Regions from separate parts of the Marinobacter albus genome, predicted to be linked through region 2. Evidence: predicted binding sites of a transcription regulator. Region 2 holds the regulator's gene; the other holds the start of a gene.
The links. Region 2 encodes LexA, which represses DNA repair genes until DNA is damaged. Its sites were predicted from a motif close to CTGTNTNNNNANACAG; they were not measured.
Positions count from the first base shown of each region.

Region 1: a site for LexA is predicted at 2,113-2,128, ahead of recN (DNA repair protein RecN). Genes of this name have one in related genera too.

Region 1 is NZ_JASSQD010000001.1:632,135-639,385, forward strand. It holds gene fur (ferric iron uptake transcriptional regulator) at 1-274, shown strand, start outside; gene recN (DNA repair protein RecN) at 349-2,028, opposite strand; gene grpE (nucleotide exchange factor GrpE) at 2,312-2,914, shown strand; gene dnaK (molecular chaperone DnaK) at 3,006-4,931, shown strand; gene dnaJ (molecular chaperone DnaJ) at 5,009-6,136, shown strand; gene dapB (4-hydroxy-tetrahydrodipicolinate reductase) at 6,163-6,963, shown strand; gene carA (glutamine-hydrolyzing carbamoyl-phosphate synthase small subunit) at 7,190-7,251, shown strand, end outside.
Region 2 is NZ_JASSQD010000001.1:1,474,432-1,481,682, forward strand. It holds gene QQF73_RS06900 (SIMPL domain-containing protein) at 1-260, opposite strand, end outside; gene QQF73_RS06905 (gamma-glutamyl-gamma-aminobutyrate hydrolase family protein) at 264-1,022, opposite strand; gene QQF73_RS06910 (amidoligase family protein) at 1,015-2,016, opposite strand; gene lexA (transcriptional repressor LexA) at 2,214-2,825, shown strand; gene QQF73_RS06920 (cell division inhibitor SulA) at 2,866-3,357, shown strand; gene QQF73_RS06925 (hypothetical protein) at 3,429-3,689, opposite strand; gene QQF73_RS06930 (DUF6586 family protein) at 3,738-4,250, opposite strand; gene QQF73_RS06935 (DUF1329 domain-containing protein) at 4,509-5,867, shown strand; gene QQF73_RS06940 (SOS cell division inhibitor) at 5,947-6,276, shown strand; gene QQF73_RS06945 (sigma-54 dependent transcriptional regulator) at 6,346-7,251, shown strand, end outside.

The DNA.
Region 1 (7,251 bases), 840 kb from region 2:
GGGGGATGACGTGGGGCTGGCGACTGTGTACCGGGTGCTGACCCAGTTCGAAGCGGCTGGGCTGGTCCTGCGCCACAACTTCGAGGGTGGCCATGCGGTCTTTGAGATGGCTGGCGATGATCATCACGATCACATGGTCTGCACGCAGACCGGCGAGGTCATCGAGTTCGTTGACGAAGTCATCGAAGAACGGCAGAAAAAGATTGCTGAGGAGCGCGGCTACGAGATCGTCGATCACAGCCTGATCCTCTATGTGAAGCCGGTGAAATCGTAAGGCAAAAAAAGGGCGGGTGAATCACCCGCCCAACAGCTCTCAGGATCGAGAGGGGTAGAGGTTCAGGGGCAGCCTCAGTGATGGGTGGCCTGTCCCTTGGAAAACATTTCCTGAGCGTGTGCAATGGTGTGCTCAGTCATGTCAACGCCGCCCAACATGCGTGCCACTTCGCTGATCCGTCCCTGATCGTCCAATGTTTCAATCTTCGAGAACGTTGCATCGCTTTCGGTGAACTTGCTGACAAACAGGTGCTGGTGGCATTGCGCCGCCACTTGCGGGAGATGAGTCACGCACAGCACCTGACCGTTCCCGCCCAGGGTTCGTAGCAGGCGTCCGACCACTTCTGCGGTACCGCCGCCAATACCCACATCCACTTCGTCAAAGACCAGGGTCGGTGTGGTTGACGTCTGGGCAACCACGACCTGGATGGCGAGGCTGATCCGGGAAAGTTCACCGCCAGAAGCGACCTTGGCCAGGGGGCGAGCCGGCTGGCCCGGGTTGGCGCTAACCAGGAACTCAATGTCCTGCTCGCCGTGGGGGGCGGGTTCATCCTTGGCGTTGCGGCTCAGGTGTGTCACGAATTGCATCGCAGGCATGCTCAGCTGGGCCAGTTCTTCGGCAATGCGCTGGTCGAGCTCCACGGCCGCCTGTTCCCGGGCTTCCGTCAGCTGGCTGGCGAGTTGGTCGAATGCCGCTCGCTGTTTTTCCAGTTCCGCTTCCAGTTGTTCCAGACTGCCGGCACCGCCATCGAGTTCGGCCAGTTCCGCGGACAGTCGCTGATGTAGTTCCGGCAGTTCCTCTGGTGTAATCCGGTGCTTGCGAGCCATCTGATAAATGGCGCTGAGTCGTTCTTCCACTTCCGCCAGTCGTTCCGGGTCCGCTTCGTAGTCATCCACAAAACGTCGCAGGTTGTCGCCGGCCTCACTGATCTGAATCTGGGCTTCGTTCAGCATCTGGATGGTGTCTGCGAGCGCGGGAACCTCTACGGGAAGTTGCTCCAGTTGCTGAAGCGCCTGGCGGACCATGTCTGCGGCACTGGTTTCCTCTTCGGTACAGAGCAGTGCGGCCTGATGGCTGCTGTGCAGTACCGAATCGGCCTGACTCAGTTGCGCCTGTTCCTGTTCCAGCTGTTCCTGCTCGCCATCTTCCAGATTCAGCCGATCCAGCTCTTCCACCTGGTAGCGCATCAGTTGCAGCTTGGCTTCGGTTTCGTCGGCATTCTGCTGGCGCTCGGTCAGGCGCTGGCGGGTCTGGTGCCAGGTCTTCCAGGCGGCATGGGTGTCGGCGGCCAGGTTTTCGACGCCGGCAAACTCGTCCAGCAGTTTGCGGTGGGTTTCCTTGCGCAGCAGTGACTGGTGCTGATGCTGGCTGTGAATGTCCATCAGCAGGCCACCCAGGTCTTTCAGGTGGGCCAGCGGACAGGGTTGGCCGTTGATGTAGGCTCGGGAGCGGCCATCCTTGCTGATCACGCGGCGCAGGATGCAGTCGCTGTCGTCATCCAGTTCGTGATTTTCCAGCCACTGGCCGGCCTCGGGAATGTCGGATACATCGAAGGTGGCGGTAATGTCTGCGCGCTTGGCGCCATGGCGAACGGCACCGGCGTCGGCTCGGCCGCCCATGGCCAGACCAAGGGCATCCAGGACAATGGATTTGCCGGCACCGGTTTCACCGGTGAGAGCCGTCATGCCTTTGTTGAACTGGAGTTCCACCCGTTCGGCAATGGCGTAGTTGGAAACCGTAAGCTGTGTGAGCATGCAGAAAACCTCCGCGTCCTTCGAAATGCAGCGCTGACCGTCCCGGTACGGGATCTGGCCGAATACTGTGATTTCATACAGTGACTGTGAATATATACAGGCTTTTTGTGGTTTGCAAATTCCCGGGCGTGAATTTGTGCCGGATTAATGGCTGGGGTGGTTGAAACCTGCAAGCTGGGCCCCATATCCGTTCGCAACTACAGTTTTCCGGCTCGCCGCGGTCGGAAGTCACGTTGAATCGGCCGTACAGACATCGGCCGCCGGATAGTTAGCAGGAGTGGTCATGAGCACTGACGAAAACCGCAACGAACAGGTAGAAGACGAGTTGAAAGAAGCAACCGAAGCGGCCGCCGAGGAAGCCCAGGCGGACGATGAGGTGGTTGAGAGCGAAGACTCCGAGGTTGAGGCGCTGCGGGCTCAGGTCAAGGAAGCCCAGGAGCAGATGTTGCGCTCCCAGGCCGAAATGCAGAATGTCCGTCGGCGCGCCGAGATTGACGTCGAAAAAGCGCACAAGTTCGCCCTTGAGAAGTTCGTCAAGGAATTGCTGCCCGTTGCGGACAGCCTGGAGAAGGCTGTCGAAAGTACTGAAGCCAACGAGAACACCGGTGAGCTGGTCGCTTCCATTCGCGAGGGTGTGGAAATGACTCTCAGTCTGTTCATGAACAGCCTCGAGAAGTTCAACGTTGAGCAGCTCAACCCGGTGGGTGAGCCGTTCGATCCGCAGCAGCACGAAGCCATGTCCATGGTGCCGGCGCCCGATGCCGAGCCGAACAGTGTTGTGGCTGTGGTGCAAAAGGGCTACCTGCTGAATGGTCGTGTTGTGCGTCCGGCCATGGTGGTTGTCGCCAAGGCAGAGGAATCGCCAAAAATTGATGAGCAGGCTTGAAAAGTCGATTAAAGCGCCAATATAGCCAGTAAATGGCGAGAGCCGGGGCAATTTTCTCCGGGAAAGCATTCAGAAGAATTGGAGTGACTCAATGAGCAAGATTATCGGTATCGACCTGGGAACCACAAACTCCTGTGTTGCCATCATGGATGGTGACAAGGTTAAGGTTATTGAAAACGCCGAGGGTGATCGTACTACGCCGTCGATCATCGCGTACACCGACGACGGTGAAACCTTGGTAGGTCAGTCTGCAAAGCGTCAGGCCGTGACCAACCCGAACAACACCCTGTACGCCATCAAGCGTCTGATCGGTCGCCGCTTCGAGGACGACGTGGTCCAGAAAGACATCAAGATGGTGCCCTACAAAATCACCAAGGCGGACAATGGTGATGCCTGGGTTGAGGTGAAGGGCGAGAAGATGGCTCCGCCGCAGGTGTCTGCAGAAGTTCTGAAGAAGATGAAGAAGACTGCAGAAGACTACCTGGGCGAGAAGGTAACCGAGGCGGTTATTACCGTACCGGCCTACTTCAACGACAGCCAGCGTCAGGCCACCAAGGACGCAGGCAAGATCGCCGGTCTGGAAGTGAAGCGCATCATCAACGAGCCAACTGCGGCGGCCCTGGCCTACGGACTGGACAAGAAGAGCGGTGATCGCACCGTGGCGGTTTATGACCTCGGTGGTGGTACCTTTGACCTGTCCATCATTGAAATTGCCGATGTTGATGGCGAGCACCAGTTCGAAGTACTGGCCACCAACGGTGACACCTTCCTGGGTGGTGAAGACTTCGACCTGAAGATCATCGAGTTCCTGGCCGACCAGTTCAAGAAAGACAGCGGCATTGACCTGCGCGGTGACTCTCTGGCGATGCAGCGTCTGAAGGAAGCGGGCGAGAAGGCGAAGATTGAGCTTTCCAGCAGCCAGCAGACCGATGTGAATCTGCCGTACATCACGGCCGATGCCAGCGGTCCGAAGCACATGAACGTCAAGCTGACCCGTGCCAAGCTTGAGTCGCTGGTCGAAGACCTGGTCCAGCGCAGCCTGGAGCCGTGTAAGGTTGCCTTGCAGGATGCGGGCATGAAGGCAGGTGAAATCGACGAAGTTATCCTGGTCGGTGGGCAGACCCGTATGCCGCTGGTGCAGGAAAAAGTTAAAGATTTCTTCGGCAAAGAAGCCCGTAAGGACGTGAACCCCGATGAGGCGGTCGCTATGGGTGCCGCGATTCAGGCAGCCGTTCTGTCTGGCGACGTGAAAGACGTGTTGCTGTTGGACGTAACACCGCTGACCTTGGGTATCGAAACCATGGGTGGCGTGGCGACTCCGCTGATCGACAAGAACACCACGATTCCGACCAAGAAGTCGCAGACGTTCTCCACAGCGGATGACAACCAGACCGCGGTCACCATCCACGTGGTTCAGGGTGAGCGTAAGCAGGCCGCTCAGAACAAGTCGCTTGGCCGTTTCGACCTGGCTGATATCCCGCCGGCGGCGCGAGGGGTTCCGCAGATCGAAGTGACCTTTGACATCGACGCGAACGGTATCCTGAACGTGTCTGCAAAAGACAAGGCGACCGGCAAAGAGCAGTCCATCGTGATCAAGGCCTCTTCCGGCCTGAACGACGACGAAATCGAGAAGATGGTGCGGGACGCCGAGGCGAACGCCGAGGAAGATCGCAAGTTCGAGGAGCTGGTTCAGGTCCGCAACCAGGGTGATGCGATGGTTCACGCCGTTCGCAAAACTCTGACTGAAGCTGGCGACAAGGTCAGTGACAGTGAGAAAGAGTCTATCGAGGCTTCCATCAAGGAGCTCGAGACCGCTCTGGAAGGATCGGACAAGGACGATATTGAAGCCAAGACCCAGAAGCTGACAGAAGTCTCTTCGGAGCTGGCTCAGAAGATGTATGCAGAAGAGGGTGCGCAGGCCCAGCAGGCTGGTGGGCAGGAAGACGCCCAGGCCCAGCAGGCTGACGACGCCGTTGACGCCGAGTTTGAGGAAGTCAAAGACGACGACAAGCGGTAATTCTGACGTACATCAGGTAGTTGGAAAACGCGGGGAGTTCCCCGCGTTTTCCGCGTTTAAAAACAGGGTTTTAAAGCATGGCCAAGCGCGATTATTACGACATTCTCGGGATTTCCCGGGATGCGGACGAGAAGGAAGTCAAGCGAGCCTACCGCAAGCTTGCAATGAAGTATCACCCCGACCGTAACCCGGACGACACCGACGCCGAGAACAAGTTTAAGGAGGCCAGCGAAGCCTACGAGATTCTGGCGGACGACTCCAAGCGGGCCGCCTATGACCAGTTCGGTCACGCCGGCGTTGATGGTCAGGCCGGTGGTGGCTTCGGAGGTGGCGGCGCCAGCTTCTCCGACATCTTCGGCGATGTCTTTGGTGACATCTTTGGTGGCGGTGGCGGACGAGGCCGCAATACCCGTGGTGCGGATTTGCGCTACACCCTGGAGCTGGATCTCGAAGAGGCGGTGAAGGGCAAGAACGTTCAGATCAAGATTCCCGGTCATCGGGAGTGCGAAGTCTGTGATGGCAGCGGTGCGGAGAAAGGTTCGACACCGGAAACCTGTGGTACCTGTAAGGGTATGGGTCAGGTGCGGATGCAGCAGGGTTTCTTCACCGTGCAGCAGGCGTGTCCGACGTGCCGTGGTTCTGGTCAGATCATCAAGAATCCATGTAAGGCCTGCCATGGTCAGGGCCGGGTTCAGGAAGAGAAGACGCTGTCGGTGAAAGTGCCGCCGGGCGTGGATACCGGTGATCGTATCCGTCTCTCCGGCGAAGGTGAAATGGGCGTTGATGGCGGGCCGCCGGGCGACCTGTACGTACAAATCGCCGTGCGTGAGCATTCCCTCTTCACCCGGGACGGCCGCAATCTGTATTGCGAAGTCCCCATCAGTATTGTTGATGCCGCCCTCGGTGGTGAGCTGGAAGTGCCGACCCTCGATGGCCGGGTGAAGCTGAAAATCCCGCCCGAGACCCAGACCGGCAAGCTGTTCCGCCTGCGTAACAAGGGTGTGAGCCCGGTGCGTGGTGGTCCGGCCGGTGACCTGCTGTGCCGTGTGATTGTTGAAACGCCGGTCAACCTGACCAAGCGCCAGAAGGAACTGCTGGATGAATTCCAGCAAACTCTGGACGGCGGCAACGGTACCGAGCATGCTCCGAAGAAGACCTCCTGGTTCGAGGGTGTGAAAAGCTTCTTCGATGAAATGAAATTCTGAGCGGCCGATTAAAGGGAAGTGCGAATATGAGGGTAGCAATCATCGGCGCCGCCGGGCGCATGGGCAAGGTGTTGATTGAGGCGGTTGACGGTACCGAAGGTCTGGAGCTGGGCGCGGCCGTCGTCGAGCCGGGCAGCAGCCTGGTCGGGGCCGACGCCGGGGAAATGACCGGCATCGGCAAAACCGGTATCAAGATGGCCGGTGGTCTGGATGCGGTGAAAGATGATTTTGACGTACTCATCGATTTCACCTTTCCGGACCTCACCCTGGCGAACGCGGAATTCTGCAAGGCCAACGGCAAAATGCTGGTAATCGGAACCACGGGAATGTCCGAAGCCGAGAAAGAGCAGCTCGCCCTGGCGGCGGAGTCCACGCCGGTGGTGTTTGCGCCCAACATGAGTGTGGGGGTCAACGTGGTGCTCAATCTGTTGCGTACCGCCGCCCAGGCTCTTGGCGACGATTACGACGTTGAGATCATTGAGGCCCATCACCGCCACAAGAAAGACGCGCCCTCCGGCACTGCGCTGCGCATGGGTGAAGTGGTTGCCGACGCGCTGGGTCGCGATTTGAAAGAGTGCGCGGTCTATGGCCGCGAGGGCTTTACTGGCGAGCGAACTCGTAAGGAAATCGGTTTTGAAACCATTCGTGCCGGCGATGTCGTGGGCGATCATACGGTGTTGTTTGCCGCCGAGGGTGAGCGGATTGAAGTCACCCACAAGGCGAGCAGTCGCATGACCTTTGCCAAGGGCGCCATGCGCGCGGCCCTGTGGCTCAAGGACAAGCCGGCCGGGCTGTACGACATGCAGGACGTATTGTCGCTGAAATAGAGCTTCGCGGGTGATTATACATGGACAGAAAGCCGCTTATTTTTTACAATAAGGCGGTTTAACTGCACCAAGCGTAGCTTTGAAAACGCCCAGGGAACCAATAGGGTTCCCGGACAACAAAAAGCGGGACGGAGTTTTGACTCCCTCTCGCTTTTTTGCGACCTGAATTTGCGCTTGCGTTCCTGTTCGTGACGAACCGATACGCCACTCGATGAGGATACAAGCCTTGAGCACACCTGCAATCCTTGCACTCGCAGACGGAAGCCTGTTCTACGGCACCGCCATTGG
Region 2 (7,251 bases):
ACGGTAGCATCCGTGTAGTCCTGGAGCCGGTCCTGATACTGGCTGATTGCTTCGCGCCACTCGCTCATCATCGCCGCTACCTGCTCCGTTGCCTGCTGCGGCATTTCATGCTCGGCACTGGCGGTGAACTGCAGCCTGGCGCTGTCTGGCTGATAGCGTACACTCCCTTCGCCACTCAGGGTTACTTCGCCAGCGATCGACAACGTCGGAACCAGCAGCAGTGATAAGCCAAGGCCCGATACGCGCTTCCATCTGTTCATGGGTCATTCCTCCATTGAATCCGAGTTGGGGTAGGGCCTTCCGGAATCCGGCTCCAGGCGGCCCAGTTTGAAGTCCAGCGCTGCCTGGACGAGTTGCCCAAAAATACGTCGATGTCCTCCATGGTATAGCAGATATTCCGGATGCCACTGCACACCCATCAACCATTGGTCGTGGGTATTCTCGATCGCCTGAACAAACAGGTCATTATCGACGGCAACCACCTTGAGGTTCCGTCCCAGCCGTTTGATTGCCTGGCTATGGATCCGATTGGCACCAATCATGGACGACTGCATGATCTGTCCAAGCCGGCTCGTCTTCACCACTCTGACCGTTTGCATGGGTAACAACAGCGGGCGATGGCGGGTATGGACGCGAAATGGCGTCACATTCTGGCACAGGGATCCGCCATGGAACACATTGATGAACTGGGCCCCGCGGCAGATTCCGAGCACAGGAATTCCAATCCGTTCCGCTTCCTCAAGGAGTCGCTGGTCAGTGGCATCCCGCTTGCGGTCATAGTTCGCCGTGACCTGCGGTTCCTGGTTATAGCGCTCCGGATGGACGTGGGTTCCCCCGGACAGCACAAGGCCGTCGAGCAACGAGACGTCGGTCTGGGACCCGGGGCGAATATAATGGGTTCGGGCGCCATGCATCCTTATGCCCAGGCTGATGAGGCGGTGTGCTGTACCCTTTCTTGCCGGGCCGCTGATGCCTATGGTCAGTCCCGGGAGCTCTTCTTCGGTTCCCTGTCGTTCAGACATAACCCCTGCTTTGTAGCCAATCGGAGGTTGTATCGAGCCAGCTGTGGGTCAAGTTGCGCAGGCTGATCTTGTTGCCTTCCCGGAAAAGAGCCCGGAGCTCTGCCAATTGGCTCGCGTTGGATGCAATCTGTTCCAGAATGATCCAGTCGTTCCAGACACTGGAAAAGTGCCACGAGGGATTATCAATGTCACAGTCTGGCAACCGGTAATGCAGGGTGGGGCGACTCTTGATCCTGGGATCGTCCACATACCGTCCCAGGAGCGCGGAGTCGAGGTGGGCAAACAGAGGAAGCAGATCCAGCGCCCGGTTACGGGTCGGATTGTACTCCAGATAATCCCGCATGAGCTGTTCCTGATCGGGAGCATAGTCGTCCCTCATCAGTATCTCAGTATACCGGCTGCTCCACGGCTCAATGTACGTCGTGAATTTCCGACTGATGTCCAGCTGATGCCGGGATTTCAGCCATTCGTACAGGGCAGCGAAAGCCTGGAGATAGCGAACCAGGCTATCCGGGGTCAAGTCCGGGAGTTCCGGATTCAACTGGAGGCCGAAGGCATAGTAGATGGCTTCCCGACTTCCCAGCGCACCTTCCTTACGCAGCATCTCAGTCAGCGCCTCTATCCGGGGGACGTCGGAGAACGGTATGGGGGGGCTGATGATTTCAAGGGGGACAATGCGCTCGGCCGCCGCATCGATTACCTCCATAGCCTGGCCTCCCAGCTCCCGAATGGAGTCGGGCAGGCGATCATCGGCCAGATCGAGATCTTTGATCGGATCCGAATCGAGTTCAATGGTAAAAGTGCCGAGATCGGTTTCCAGCTTGGTTACATAGCGGGACCGGAGGTCGGGCTCCGCCTCCAGAAAGCGTGCCATGAGGTTAACGAGTGTCTCGTAACCCAGTCCGGAAAGTTCAATTTCGATACCAACGCGGCGTTCTTTGCCCTCATCGGTCTTGAGAATGTCCGGCATTTTGCAGCCAGGCGATTGGCTCATAGCTCTCCCTAAGCACGCGAATTTCATGTCCGATTACCATACCACACTCATTGTGGCTGGCATGGTTATGCCGTTGGCAGAAAAAACACCGAGGGGTTTACACTGGATAAAACACTGTATATAGTCAGTTTACTGTATATAAAAACAGGGCTGGTCAAGAGAGATTTCAAGGCCGGTCCCCGTGATGGAGTAGCTCAATGAAGCTGACAGCAAGGCAATCTCAGGTACTGGATATAATCCGGCGTTATCTGGATGAAACAGGTTATCCGCCCACCCGTGCGGAAATTGCCGCTGAGTTGGGTTTCCGCTCCGCCAATGCGGCGGAAGAGCATTTGCGTGCGCTGGCCCGTAAAGGGGCCATAGAAATGGTGCCCGGTGCCAGTCGGGGTATTCGCCTTCCGGAGGCGGAGGAAGACCTCGGATTGCCCGTTATTGGCCAGGTCGCTGCAGGTAGTCCGATCCTTGCGCAGGAACATATCGAAGATCATGTCACCCTCCAGCCCAACTTTTTCTCGCCGTCAGCAGACTACCTTCTGCGGGTGCGCGGAATGAGTATGAAAGATATCGGCATCCTGGATGGAGATCTGTTGGCTGTTCACCGTACCCAGGATGTCCATAACGGTCAGGTGGTCGTGGCGCGGGTTGGCGAGGAAGAAGTAACCGTCAAGCGTTTCCGAAAGGAAGGGTCAAAGGTTTATCTGATCGCGGAGAATGAGGAATTCGAGCCAATTGAGGTGGACCTTACGGAACAGCAGCTGTTCATCGAAGGTTTGGGAGTTGGTGTGATCCGTCGGTCTGATCTTCACTGATCGGTTGAGTTGCCACAGACAGCATAAGAGCAGGTGAATCATGGAACAGTTAAGCTTCAATCAGAATCTGGCTTATCAGCAAGGTGCGATGTCCTACGCGGTACCGCCATCTGCGGCTCCAGAGAGGCGTTCTGTGATTCGTGCTCGTCGCAGGTCTGAATCTGGCGATGCGGCGGTTAGCGGCAACGTGACGGAAATCATCTTGCCGGAAGGGCAGGTAGAGAACTTTCAGTTGCTGTTACCAATGCTGACACAATTGAATCAGGAAAAGCGCTGGCTTGCCTGGATCGACCCGCCTCAGGCTCTGGTCAGTAAGTGGCAGAAGATGCATGGCATAGTGACTGGCGAGCTGTTGGTTCTTCGGTCGACTGGCGATTATTCCGCACAGGAGCTGGCCGAGCGGGCCCTGAATGCAGGTACCTGCCACGCGGTCGTGATGTGGACGCGGAAGTTGGGCCATTCGGCGTTTGAGGCCCTTCAGCGAGCCTCTGCCAATGGTAATAGCCATGGTGTCGTGTTGCGCCAGCGCTGAGCATCGGCCACGTCACCCTTCCTCGTGACACGGCTCAAGCCATCGGTAACCTTGCGGCCAGTGCTCACTGATCAGTGGAGGGTATAGGACGGCTGGGAGTCGGCGGCGTCCAGCTCGTCGTCTTCCCAATCGATGTCGTGCGCGACATTTCCAACCGCCTCAATGCCAGCCGCTATCATGGCTTTGGCTACGTTCATGTCCCGGTCTTCCATCATTTCCCGGGCTTCTTCAGAGAACGAAATTTTCACGAGTGGTGCGCTATCGTCGTCGATACGACGAAGTGCATAGTCGCCGTTGCTCAGTTGTACGATTTCAAAAAACGATGGTGACATTCGGTAAACCTTTCTATTAGAGAAGACCTGGAGTGGTTCGGCGCTCACTTACCACTCGCTGTGTTGCTCTTCCAGGTCATCGGCAAAATTTTTCATTGCGCCCAACGTTCGGCGCAGCGCTTGAGCTGAACGGTCAGGTCCAGTGTCGGCAGAAACCGCAATAATATTTTCCTCACTCACCGATTTCCGGTTGACCGGGGGCCGGCTCTGGGACATTTCCAACTGGTCCAGATGGTTCCACCAGCTGTCTGGCCTTTGCTCCAGATCCCGCAAGCGAGCAATGTCGCTAGGGCCCTCTCCGATCAGCGACGCGAGCTCATCCAGCGTTGAAGGCTCCCCATTCCGTTTCTGGTAGAAGCGGGCAATCATTGCCAGCAGCAGCCGCCGTGACCTGAGTAAAAGCTCAATGGCTCCCTGAATGGCTGCCTCGCGCCCCAAAGCCAGTTCTGCCTCATTGGCAGGCTGATCTCTTGGGGGCATTGAACCGTTGTCCAGCTGACTCAGAAGCGTTCGTGCAAGGAACAGTTTCTGTGAAACCAGTGAATGCCATTGCGAGGCCATGGGATACCTGCGATCACGGAGCGGTTGTTTCAACCCGGAAAGTTAATTGACCATCGTAACATTTTCGGCCACAAATTTCTTCCCCGGTTTGGTGTCCTTTCCGCTTCACAAGAAAATACAAACATTCACTTGAAACGCCCGTTTGAATTTGGCAAAAAGGCGCCCGGTTGTGCGTTCGGTGCAAAGCACAGCCGTCTGCTGGAGTGCCCGTGAACGGCAGCAATCCAGCCAAACTGCATTTTTTTGGAGGTGTAAGGGATGCGGACTCATGTTGTCGCAGGATTTGCAGCGGTTTTGTTCGGAATTTCCGGGCACGCCCTGTCCAAGGTAACTTCGACCGAAGCTGAGCGGCTCGACAAGGAGCTGACGCCGGTGGGGGCAGAACGGGGAGGCAACACCTCCGGAAGCATTCCCGAATGGATCGGCGGGCTGAAGACGCCTCCAAAATCCTGGCGCAAAGGTCAGATCGAGACGAACCCGTTCCCGGATGACGAGGCACTGTTCGTAATCACGAGCCAGAACTACCACCTATATCGGGACAAACTGTCTGATGGACATGTCCGGATGCTGGAGCAGCATGGGCCGGAGTTTTTTATGCCGGTTTACCAGACCCGGCGCACAGCGGCGTTCCCGGAGCACGTTTACGCCAAGTCCCGGGAAAACGCGACACGGGCTGAGCTCCTGGATAACGGGAACGGCGTCCGTAACACAATCATGACCAGCCCGTTTCCGATTCCCAAGAATGGGCTCGAGGTGATCTGGAATCACATTCTGCGTTATCGGGGCACCGAAGTGGCGTTCCGGAGCGCCTCGGCAACTCCCCAGACCAACGGCTCCTATAATCCGGTGGTTAACGATTACGAGTATTTCTTTGCCTACAGTAAGAAGGGCGCGGAACTGTCGGAGATCGACAACAAGATCTTTTACCTGAAGACCGATACCATCTCTCCGTCGGCGCTCGCAGGCACCATCACGCTGGTGCACGAGACGCTCGATCAGATCCGCTCCCCGCGGCTCGCGTGGCGATACGATGCGGGTTCCCGCCGGCTTCGTCGGTCGCCCAATCTTGCCTATGAGACGGACCTACCCAACTCGTCTTCCCTGCGTTCGGTTGATCAGAAGGATATGTATAACGGGGCGCCTAACCAGTATGACTGGACCCTCAAAGGTAAGCGGGAACTGTATGTGCCCTATAACGCGTACCTGCTGCATGACGAGGAGGTCAGACCTGACAATGTCATTCGGCCGAATCATATCAATCAGACGCTGACCCGCTACGAGTTGCACAGGGTCTGGGTGGTCGAAGCAAAGCGTCGCACGGGCATTGGTCACATCTACGATCGGCGGGTGTTTTATGTCGATGAGGACAGTTGGCAGATTCTGGCGTCCGAAGAGTACGACGAGGCCGGTAACCTGTGGCGGGTGTCCGAAGCCCATAACATCAGCTATTACAGTGAGCCGGTATTCTGGACTACCATGGAGATGACCTACGATCTCAAGGCCAATCGTTATTATATCGATGGGCTTAGCGACGGTTTCCCGGCATATGACTTCAAACCGGCATTCCGGGGTAGTGATTTCACTGCGTCGGCCGCGAGACGCGCCGCACGCCGCTGATCGAGTGTCGGGGGCGGTTCAGAGGCCGCCCCTGACCGGGCCGGGCGGACCTCACAGACACCTGACAGGAGCACGAAGCATGGCCGATCCCCAGTCACATCTGGACGACGTTGATCAATTGATGGTGGAAATGGGGCGTGCCATGATCAACCAGGACTGGGATGAACTTGCTCGGCTCAATGGTCAGGTCAGGCCAATGATTGAGCCCCTGATGGCTGCCCTGGAATCGGGTGCGCTGGACGCTGAGCCGGTTCGCACCCGGCTTCAAGAGCTTCAGCAGCTGGTTGATACGGCCAACCAGAGTGCGACGAGAGCCCGGCAGGAGGCGCAGGAAGCGCTCAAAGGTGTTAACGAAAATAGACAGGCCGCAAAAGCCTACCAAAGCGTTTCCTCAAATCGTTCCAAATAGCGTCATAAAATTGACTCTGACGTCCTTACAGTCTTAAATACGTCACAAATCCATCAAGAGATTTTGTGAATGTCCAAAAATAACAAGGTGCTGGTGCTGAGCGATGACGAATCAAGACGCCGGGACATGGTCACGATTCTTGAATTCATCGGCGAGGAGGAGGTCGTTGCCGGTGATGAAGCCCTCGCGCTCCTGAAGTCCGGCGATGTCGACCGCCTTGCCGAGGTTTCGGTCGTCGTCGTCAATGGTGAGGACCAGGGCGTGGCTGGTACTGTCACGACGGCTTGCTCGACCGTTCACGGTGTTCCGTTGCTGGTGGTGGGAGATCCTTCACTCAAGGGAGTCTCGGAAGAGCATGCGGCCCGTGTGATCGCGCGGATGGAATGGCCCCTGAACTACACCAAGTTTGTCGACTCCCTTTACCGGGCGCAGGTCTTTCGGGACCAGTACGGTCGATCCCGTGAGCGGGGACAGCAGCGTGGTCTCCAATTGTTCCGCAGTCTGGTAGGGACCTCCCGCAAGGTGCTCCATGTGCGTCAGCTGATGGAACAGGTTGCGGATAAGGACGTCAGTGTCCTGATCACTGGGGAGTCCGGGACGGGTAAGGAGGTCGTTGCCCGCAATCTGCATTACCACTCTGCCCGGCGTGACAAGCCCTTTGTTCCGGTCAATTGCGGGGCGATTCCGGGCGAGCTGCTTGAGAGTGAACTCTTCGGTCACGAGAAGGGGGCCTTTACGGGAGCAATCACCGCGCGCGTTGGCCGGTTTGAAATGGCCGAGGGTGGTACCCTGTTTCTGGACGAGATCGGCGATATGCCCCTTAGCATGCAGGTGAAGATCCTTCGCGTTCTGCAGGAGCGAACCTTTGAGCGTGTCGGCAGTAACCGCACGCAGTCCGCTGATGTCCGGATCATTGCTGCTACTCACAAGAACCTTGAGGACATGATCGAAACCGGCGATTTCCGGGAAGACCTC